2 linked regions of the Enhydrobacter sp. genome follow. The protein of the gene in region 1 interacts with the protein of each later gene in a pairwise test. Links are inferred from orthologs where the notes say so. Each region holds a gene or a part of one and is shown on either strand. Other genes may lie near its edges.

Region 1 (5,837 bases):
GAGAAGGAGGCCAAGCGCACCCTTCGGACCTTGCTGGCAGCGCGCCGCGTCGTCGACTTTTGCGGACCTCTGGGGTGGGGATCGTCCGACGTCGAGCTGGGACGGGCCGATCCGATCGCCTCGCCGGCCGGCGCCGACGGAGTGCAGGCGCGCCTGCGGCGCATCCAGCCGCTCGTGGAGCTGCGCATTCCCTTCGAGATGACACGCGCCGAGCTCGATGCCATCGACCGCGGCGCGCGCGATCCCGATCTCGATGCCGTCACCGCCGCAGCGCGGGAGATCGCGATCGCCGAGGACCGCGCGATTTTCCATGGCTACGAAGCGGCGCACATCGCCGGGATCTGCCAGGCGGCAGCCGGCAGCGCCGTGCCGCTCGGCACCAGCCATCACGACTATCCGGGCGCGATCGCCGCGGCGATGATGAAGCTGCGCGACCAGGGCGTCGAAGGGCCACTGGCGGTCGTGCTGAACGAGCAGCTCTACAAGGATCTCGCGGCCCGCACCGAGGGCGGCTATCCGATGCTGACCCACGTGAAGCGCCTCATCGACGGCGAGATCGTTCCGGCGTTGGGGCTGGAGGGCGGACTCGTGCTTTCCATGCGGGGCGGCGATTTCGAGCTCTCGGTCGGCCAGGATTTCTCCATCGGCTATCTCGAGCACACCACCGAGCGCGTGCGGCTCTACATCGAGGAAAGCTTCACCTTCCTGGTCCTGACCGAGCAGGCCGCCGTGCCCCTGACGGCAGGCGCCGGCAAGAAGTAGGCTCTATCGGCGCGCTTGCGATGTGCGGGCGCTCTTTGGGAACTGGGCAAGGCCCAGGCAAAGGCGGCGGGCAATCGCCTCGTCCGGCAGACCGGTGCTCTTGCAGTCGATCTCCGCCTCGAGAATCCTCGACAGGGCGGCGCTCAGGCGAGACAAGGGCCACGTCTTCAAATGCAGCTCGAAGCGCTGCCGCACGGGGCCGCCGCGCGGCAAGCCGCGTGCCCTGAACATCGCGCTTTCGAAATTGCCGCTCTTGGCGTGGCTCGCGACCAGGTGGAGCTGGTCGGCATGGCGCTGGACGGCGCGCACGAGCTGCACGGCGTTGCCGCCCTCGGCGAAGACGCGATCGAGTGCGCGGTCGAGCGCTGCTTCATCGCCGCCGAAGGTGGCGGCAATCACATTGTCGATGCCGACGGCGGCCGTATCGCCCAGGACGGCGACGGCGTCATCGAGCGTGATGGTCTTGCCCGGATCGCCCTCCTTGTAGAGCAGCAGCTTCTCGATCTCGTTGCGCGTCTGACCTCGATCGCCGCCCAGGCGCTGGACGATCCAGTCGAGCGCATCGGCCTCGACGCCAAGGCCCGCGCCACGCGCCGCGCTTTCCACCAACCCCTCGAGGACGCCGGTCGTATCGGGATAGCACGGCAAGGCGGCGAGCCTGGGATCGGTCTCGGCCAGTGTGCGAAGCTGCGAGCGCGGCGTGAGGTTGCCGGCTTCGAGCACCACCAGCGCGTCGCCCGTGCCGGCAGCCGCCAGGTTCTCGAGTGCAGTCACCGACTCCTCGCCGGCCGGCCGCACACGGACGACCCGCCGGCCGCCCATCAGAGACAGGGCCGAGAACTCGTCGGCCAGGCGTGCCGGGTCACCCTTCAGGACCTCGCCCGCGATGTCGACCACCCGGAACGGGTCTTTGAGATCGGGACATACCGTCGTGGCGAGCGCCATCGCCCGCTCGGCTACCAAGCCCTCGTCGTTGCCGTAGACGAGGATGCCGCGGACCGTTGGATGCGGCTTCTTGAGGAACGCGTCGACTTGGCGCGGCTCGATCTTCACGCCGCCCCTATACCACGACGTTGACCAGACGATTCGGCACGACGACAACGCGCTTCTGCGGCTTGCCGGCCATCGCCTTCTGGACATTGGCGTTGGCAAGAGCCGCAGCCGTATTCGCTTCCTGTGAGGCATCCTTCGGCATCTTGATCGTGCCGCGCAACTTGCCGTTGACCTGCAGGGCGATCGTGACCGTGTCATCGACCAGCAGCGCCTCCTCGACAGCCGGCCACGGCTCCTCGGCCAGCAGGGTCTTGTGGCCCAGCGCCTGCCACAGTTCCTCGCCGAGATGGGGCGTCATGGGAGCAATCAGACGAACGAAGATCTCCAATGCCTCGCGCAGCGCCCATTTGTGCGAGGCGTCTTCGGGCGTCCTGTCGGCGATCGTGCTGGCGAGCTCATAGAGCCTCGCGACAGCCTTGTTGAAATGAAAAGCCTCGATGTCGGCAGACAGGCCCGCCGCTGTCCGGTGCGCTGCGCGCCTGAGGCCGAGCGCAGCGTCGGAGAAGGAGGCCGGCCTGGGCGTGCCGACGGCGGGCAGAGCGGCCAGGGCTTCGGTGGCGATGCGGTGCAGGCGCTGCTGGAAGCGCCAGGCGCCGGCGACGCCCGCCTCCGTCCATTCGAGATCCCGCTCGGGCGGGCTGTCGGACAGCATGAACCAGCGCGCGGTGTCGGCGCCGTAGTCGCGAATAATCTGGTCGGGATCGACGACATTCTTCTTCGACTTGGACATCTTCTCCGAGCGGCCGACCTCGACCGGAGTCTTGTCGGAGATGCGCACCACCTTTCCGCCGCTGCGCTCCACCTCCTCCGGCAGCAGCCATGTGCCGTCGCTCGCGCGGTAGGTCTCGTGGCAGACCATGCCTTGCGTGAAAAGGCCGTCGAACGGCTCGTCGCGGTCGGTCATCTGCACTTCGCGCATGGCACGGGTCCAGAAACGCGAATAGAGCAGATGCAGGATCGCGTGCTCGATGCCGCCAATATATTGATCGACCGGCATCCAGTAGCGGTTCTCCGCGCGATCGAATGGCGCCGTGGCGAGATGCGGCGAGGTGAAACGGTCGAAATACCAGCTCGAATTGACGAAGGTGTCGAACGTGTCGGTCTCGCGCTCCGCCTTGCCGCCGCAAACCGGACAGGAAACGTGCTTCCACGTCGGGTGATGATCGAGCGGGTTGCCGGGGCGGTCGAAGGTCACATCCTCCGGCAAGCGCACCGGCAGATCTTTTTCAGGCACCGGCACCACGCCGCAGCTTTCGCAATGGATGGCGGGGATCGGCGTGCCCCAGTAGCGCTGGCGCGAGACCAGCCAGTCGCGCTGCCGGTACTGGATGGTCCCCTTGCCCAACCCCCTCTCCTCCAGGCGTGCGATCACCTTCGCCTTGGCCTCCTCGACCGTGAGTCCGTTCAGGAAGTCGGAGTTGATGAGAATGCCATCCTCGGTGAAGGCTGCGTCCGCGACGCTGAAGGTCTTGGGATCGGCATCCTTCGGCATGACCACCGGCAGGATCGGCAGCTCGTACTTGGCTGCGAACTCGTGATCGCGCTCGTCATGGCCCGGACAGCCGAAGATCGCGCCGGTACCGTATTCCATCAGGACGAAATTGGCGGCATAGACCGGCAGCGTCTTGCCTGACAGCAGGGGATGCTTGGTGAGCAATGGCAGCTTGTAGCCCTGCTTCTCGGCGGTCTCGAGCTCGGCCGCCGCAGTGCCCGTCTTGCGGCACTCGGCGATGAAGCGCTGCAGGCCGGGGTCGTTCCGGGCGAGCTCGGCGACCAGCGGATGGTCGACCGACAGCGCCATGAACGAGGCGCCGAAAAGCGTGTCGGGCCGTGTGGTGAAGATCTCGAGTCTGCCGCGGTCTTGGCCGGACGAGTCGACGAGCGGCCAGAACACGCGTGCGCCGCGGCTTCTGCCGATCCAGTTGGCCTGCATCAGCCGCACCTTTTCAGGCCAGCGGTCGAGCGTGTCCAGGCGCTCCAGCAGCTCTTCGGTGAAGGCGGTCATGCGCAGATTCCACTGCGTCAGCTTGCGCCGCTCGACGACGGCACCGGTGCGCCAGCCCCGGCCCTCGATCACCTGCTCGTTGGCGAGGACGGTGTTGTCTACCGGATCCCAGTTCACCCAGGCCTCGCTGCGGTAGGCCAGCCCCGCCTTCCAGAAGTCGAGAAACATCTTCTGTTCATGGCGATAGTAGTCGGGATCGCAGGTGGCAATCTCGCGGCTCCAGTCCAGCGACAGCCCCATCGACTTGAGCTGCGCCTTCATCGTGGCGATGTTCTCGTAGGTCCATTTCTTGGGGTGGACCTTTTTCTCCATCGCCGCGTTCTCGGCCGGCAGGCCGAACGCATCCCAGCCCATTGGATGCAGGACATTGAAGCCCTTGGCGCGCTTGTAGCGGGCGATCACGTCGCCCTGGGTATAATTGCGCACGTGGCCCATATGGATGCGCCCCGACGGATAGGGGAACATCTCGAGCACATAGTATTTCGGTCGCTTGGGGTCCATGACGGCACGAAAGGTCCGGCGTTCCTCCCAGACCTTCTGCCACTTGGCCTCGGTCTCGCGAAAATTGTAGCGCGGCGGCTGCGACGACCCTTGAGGCGAGGACATTGCGGACGACACGGGCTCACTCCCAGAACGACAGAGGCCGCAGCGGATGCCCCCTGCAGCCCCTCACGTCAAGCTTTGTCGAACAACGCGCGCGGGTGGCGCCGCGTTTCGCGATCAGCTTCCGCCCTGGGCGATGCGCAACTGCCGCGCGCGCGTGAGGATCGCGTTCTCGATGTCGGTGTTGGTGTGCGGATCGACCGGGGCGTCGACCCAGCCGCCACCCTTGGGGTTGAGCTGCTGCTTGAACACCGAGACTCGCACGCCATCGGCCCTAAGTGCGCGGTCGAGGATGGTGACCTGCACCTTCATGCGCTCGTTGGGCGATTCGGCCGGCGTGTACCAGTCGGTGATGATCACGCCACCGAACGGATCGGCTTGGACCAGCGGGATGAAATTGATGGTGTCGAGGCTGGCGCGCCAAAGGAAGGCGTTGACCGCGACGCCGGTGCCCTGATCGTCCTTCTTGTCCGACTTGGAGCCGAACAGCCCGCCGGGACCGAACAGGCTGCCCTCTTCGCGGTTCTGGCCGGCGAGACCCTGGGTCGCTTCCGCCCGGAAGACAGGTCCGCTGGCGCCAATATCGCGTTCCTTGATGGCGCTGGGATTGCCCACGCCGCAGCCTGCCAACGACAGCGCCAGGCCGGCCACCAAAAGCCCGAACAAGGAGGAATGACGCAAAATCCGGCTGCCTCCGCTTCCCGCGGCAAAATCTGCCATGACCTACCCGTTGATGCCCGCTTCCTGCCCCAGAAGCAGCGCGGGACCATAGGCGTGCATACTGGCCGCCGCAAGGGGCAGAATGGCGCGCCATCAACAAGGTCTTTTTTTGGGATTAACTCGATCTTTTCGCGAGACCTAAGCGTGCTGACAAGTCGGGTCGCCGACAGGCCGAGAATGGCCCAAAATGTGACAAAGACGCCACACGTCCGGAGAGATTCGGGTCTGATTGCGTCCATTCCTTGACCCTGCTTTTGACCGTGTGTTTTTATCGGTCGGTCGCATTGGCGGGAGAGCGCGTGGCCGCGAACACGCAGTCCGTCGGTCAGACAAAGGCCTTTGGGAATGTACCAGTCTCTGATCAATGAGAGAGGGAGAATGATGAAAAAGCTACTGCTAGGCTCGACTGCCTTGGCCGTTGGCGGCCTGGTGGCGGCCCCTGCCATGGCAGCCGATCCGATCAAGATGGGCGTCGGCGGCTACTACCAGTTTTACGCGCTCGCCGGCTCGATGGAGAGCACCTACGCCACGAACGGGACTTGGGCGTCGTACAAGGGCATCCAGTTCATCCAGGAAGGTGAAATTCACTTCAACGGCCAGACCAAGCTGGACAACGGCACGTCGATTGGCGTCCATGTCGAGCTCGAAGGTTGGGATGCCCCGGCCGGCCGCCATATCGACGAAGCCTACCTGT
Region 2 (4,302 bases), 1.7 Mb from region 1 along the record:
GCGTCATCATAGCCGGCGCCGACGCGGCTTCCATTCATCCGACGAAACGGAACCGCGTCGCGATTGCTGGAACACAGATAAATTCTGGCCGCGCCGTCATCGTTCCGCAGCATGAGCGGAGGCCGGCGTCGGCAATCGAAAAAGATCCCTCGCTCACGCTCGGGATGACACGGCTTTCCTGTGCATCATCCCGAGGGATCTTGGTACCGCGAGCCTCCGGCTCGCATCGTGAGCGGGCTGGAAGCCCGCGGTCCGAAAGAGCATGAGCGCCGCTGGAGTTGGCCGCCGGCGGGCAAGGCTGTGTCATCCCGAGCGCAGCGAGGGATCCTTTGTCGGCGCCACGCAAGATCCCTCGCTCACGCTCGGGATGACACGACACTGGTTGGATGCCTGATCTTGATTCTTGCCAGTGGCGCGCTCCTACGAGGCCGCGAGCTTCAGCCACTCCTCCTCGGTCATCGTCCGGATGCCGAGCTCGGCGGCCTTGCGGGCCTTGGAGCCGGCGTTCTCGCCGACGACGACGAGGCTGGTCTTCTTCGAGACCGAGTCGGTCACTTTGGCGCCCAGCTCCTCGGCGCGCGCCTTGGCGGCCTCGCGCGTCATGGCCGAGAGTTCGCCGGTGAAGACCACGGTCTTGTCCTTGAGCGGCGCGTCGGCCGCGATCACACGGCGCGTCACGCCCTCGACGGTGAGCTGCTTCCTGAGGTCGCGGATGATCTCGACCGTGTGCAGCTCGGTGAAGAAGCCGCACATGGCGTCGGCGGTGGTGACGCCGATCTGCTCGACGTTGCAGAGCCTGCCGTAGCTCGGCCCGACCTCGGCCGCGGCCTTCTCCTTCTTCACCTCGTCCGGCCGCTTCCGCCGCTCTTTCGCCGCCGCCAGCATCTCCTCCAGCCAGGCGTCCACGTCGCCGTATTCCTGTGCCAGGATCTTGGCCGTCGCCTCGCCGATCAGCGGGATGCCGATCGCATTGATGAAGCGGTCGAGCGAGATGGTGCGGCGCGCCTCGATGGCGGCGATCAGGTTGCGCACCGAGGTCTCGCCCCAGCCCTCGCGCTTCCTGATCTCGTCGGCGCGCTGCGGCAGGCGGAAGATGTCGCCTGGAATCTTCAGGAGCCCGTCGTTGAAGAAGTTCTCGATGTGCGTGCCGCCCAGTCCCTCGATGTCGAAGCAGTTGCGCGACACGAAGTAGCGCAGCCGCTCGACCTGCTGGAACGGGCATTCGAGCCCGCCGCTGCAGCGGCGCACCACGCCGCCCTCCTCGCTCCTCACCTCGGTCCTGAGCGGACAGGGGCAGCGCGTGGGGAAACGGAACTTCTCGGTCCTCTTCGGCCGCTCCTCGGGCACGTAGCCCAGCACCTGCGGAATGACGTCGCCGGCGCGCTGCACCACCACCATGTCGCCCACGCGCACGTCCAGCCGCTCGATCTCGTCGGCATTGTGCAGCGTGGCGCGCGCCACCATGACGCCGCCGACATTGACCGGCTCGAGCTCCGCCACCGGCGTCAGCGCGCCGGTGCGGCCGACCTGGATCAGGATGCCGTTCAGCCGCGTTCGCGCCTGCTCGGCCGGGAACTTGTGGGCGATCGCCCAGCGCGGCGCGCGGCTCACGAAGCCCAGCCGTTCCTGCCAGTCGATACGGTCGACCTTGTAGACGACGCCGTCAATGTCGTAGGGCAGCGACGGCCGCTCGACGCCCATCTGGCGGTAGAAGGCGCGCACCTCCTCCGGCGTGCGGCAGAGCTGCGACAGCGGATTGACGCGAAAGCCCCAGCTCCTCAGCAGCTTCAGGTACTCGCTGTGCGTCTTCCACGAGCGCGGCTCGGCCTCGCCCCAGGCATAGGCGAAGAAGCGCAGCGGCCGCGTCGCCGTGATCGCGGGATCGAGCTGGCGCAGCGAGCCGGCGGCGGCGTTGCGCGGATTGGCGAAGGTCTTCTCGCCCGCCGCCTCCTGGCGCCGGTTCATCTCCTGGAAAGCGCGGCGCTCCATGTAGACCTCGCCGCGCACGTCGAGCACCCTGGGCGCCTTGCCCTTCAGCTCGTGCGGGATGTCCTTCACCGTCCGGAGGTTGGGCGTCACGTCCTCGCCGGTCGTGCCGTCGCCGCGCGTCGCGCCGATCGCGAACGCGCCGTCGAGATAGCGCAGGCTGATCGACAGGCCGTCGATCTTGGGCTCGCAGTTGAAGACGATCTCGTCGTCGGGCTTGAGATCCGTCTCGCGCTCCAGCCCGCGGCGCACGCGGTCGAAGAAGCCCTGCAGCTCCTCGTCGGTGAAGGCATTGTCGAGCGACAGCATCGGCCGCGCATGGCGGACCTTGGCGAAGGCGGTGGTCGGCGTCGGCGCCACGCGCTGCGTCGGGCTTTCCCTGTCGACGAGCTGCGGGAAGCGCGCCTCGATCGCCTTCAGCCGCTGGCGCAGCTTGTCGTACTCGGCGTCCGAGATCTCCGGGGCATCCTTCACGTGATAGAGCTCGTCGTGATGCGCGATCGCCTCGGCCAGGCGCCTGTGCTCGGCCCGCGCCTGCCGCTCGGTCATCTCCTCGACGGCCAGCCCGGCCTTGAACTTCGCCGCACGCGACATCGCCTTAACTCCTCTTTTCTCCTCTCCCCCGCAGGGGGAGAGGTTGGGTGAGGGGGTGACGCACGAGCCTCGACCGCCCCCTCACCTAGCCTCTCCCCCTAGCGGGGGCGAGGAACGTGAGCCAGCAGCCGGTCGGCCGCTGCGCGCGCTTCGGCGGTCACCTCGGCGCCGGAGAGCATGCGGGCGATCTCCTCGCGGCGGCCCCCGGCGTCGAGCGCCAGCACGTCGGTGCTGGCGGCGCTCCGGGTCGTCGTCTTGCGGATCAGCCAGTGGCGATCGGCCACCGCCGCGACCTGCGGCGAATGGGTGACGACCAGCACCTGCACCTCCTTCGCCAGCCGTTTCAGCCGCTCGCCCACCGCCGCCGCCGTGGCGCCGCCGATGCCCGAATCGACCTCGTCGAACACGATCGTGGCGGCGTCGCCCACCCGGGCGAGGCAGACCTTCAGCGCCAGCAGGAAACGCGACAGCTCGCCGCCGGATGCGATCTTCGCGATCGGCGCCGGCGGTGAGCCGGGATTGGTGGCGACGGTGAACTGCACGCGGTCGATGCCCGCCTCCGACCAGTCCGCCTCTGGCAGCGCCGCGATCTCGGTCACGAACTTCGCCTTCTCGAGCTTGAGCGGCGCGAGCTCGGCCGCGACCGCCTTGTCGAGCCGCGCCGCGCCCTTGCGCCGCGCCGCCGCCTGCGCCTCCGCTGCCGCGACATAGGCCGCGCGCGCCGCCCTGGCCGCGGCGGCGAGTTTCTTGAGGCCGGCCTCGCCGTCGTCGAGCGCGGCGAGCTGCGCCGTCATCTTCTCGGCCAGCGGCGCCAGCTCGGCCACGGTGACGCCGTGCTTGCGCGCCGCCGCGCGCAGAGCGAACAGGCGCTCCTCGATCTTGTCCAGTCTGCTCGGGTCGAACTCCAGCGCGTCGCGCGCCGCCTCGAGCTGCGCCTCGGCCTCGGTCGCCTCGCTCAGCGCCCGGTCGAGCGCGGCGAGCGCCGCATCGAGCCGGCCGGCCGCCTTGTCGGCATTGCGCTCGATCAGCCGATGCGCGGCGCGCAGCGCAGCCGCCGCGCCACGACCGTGCGTCAGCTCGGCCAGCGCCTGCGCCACCGCCTCGCCGATCGCGCTGCCGGCGCGCAGCATCTGGCGCTCGGCCGCCAGCGTCTCCTCGTCGTCGGCCCTGGGCGCCAGCGTCTCCAGCTCCTTCACCGCGTGGCGCAGGAAATCCTCGTCGCGGCGCGCCGCGGTCGCCGCCGCCTCGGCCTCGGCGCGCGCCTGCTCGGCGGCGCGCCAGTCGCGCCAGGCGCGGCGCACCGCCTCCGCCTGCTTCTCCAGGCCCGCGAAGGCGTCGAGCGCGGCGCGGTGGGTGGCGATATCGAGCAGGCCGTGCTGCTCCATCTGGCCCTGGATCTCGACCAGCGTCTCGCCCAGCCGCCGCAACAGCGCCACCGACGCCGGCTGGTCGTTGACGAAGGCGCGCCCACGGCCGTCGGCGCCCACCGTGCGGCGCAGCGTAAGCACGTCCTCGGCATCGAGCCCCTGCTCGGCGAGGATGGCATGCGCCGCATGCCCCTTCGGCAGATCGAAAGCGGCGGCGACGGAAGCCTGCGCCGCGCCGCGCCGGACCGCACCCGAATCGGCGCGCGCGCCGAGCGCCAGGCCCAGCGCATCGATCAGGATCGACTTGCCCGCGCCCGTCTCGCCGGTCAGCGCGCCCAGCCCGCGATCGGGACCG

Evidence for each region. Proteins that work in one complex are often made in the same cells at the same time.
Region 2: the proteins of leuS (region 1) and ligA interact in binary tests that used the Escherichia coli proteins (3 or more experiments, as listed by UniProt). The link is inferred for Enhydrobacter sp. from one-to-one orthologs.

The regions. Positions count from the first base shown.
Region 1 is NZ_CP126889.1:1,969,775-1,975,611, reverse strand. What follows is about bases 1,623-4,770. They hold leuS (leucine--tRNA ligase), read right to left. Parts: upstream 4,427-4,770; coding sequence 1,823-4,426; downstream 1,623-1,822. Other genes in these bases: OJF58_RS09945 (DUF3576 domain-containing protein), read right to left, coding at 4,541-4,770; holA (DNA polymerase III subunit delta), read right to left, coding at 1,623-1,815. Outside these bases: OJF58_RS09960 (family 1 encapsulin nanocompartment shell protein), read left to right, coding at 1-762; more of holA, read right to left, coding at 766-1,622; more of OJF58_RS09945, read right to left, coding at 4,771-5,104; OJF58_RS09940 (porin), read left to right, coding at 5,489-5,837.
Region 2 is NZ_CP126889.1:305,778-310,079, forward strand. What follows is about bases 1-2,958. They hold ligA (NAD-dependent DNA ligase LigA), read right to left. Parts: upstream 2,581-2,958; coding sequence 421-2,580; downstream 1-420. Other genes in these bases: recN (DNA repair protein RecN), read right to left, coding at 2,679-2,958. Also shown: more of recN, read right to left, coding at 2,959-4,302. UniProt on the Escherichia coli protein: DNA ligase that catalyzes the formation of phosphodiester linkages between 5'-phosphoryl and 3'-hydroxyl groups in double-stranded DNA using NAD as a coenzyme and as the energy source for the reaction.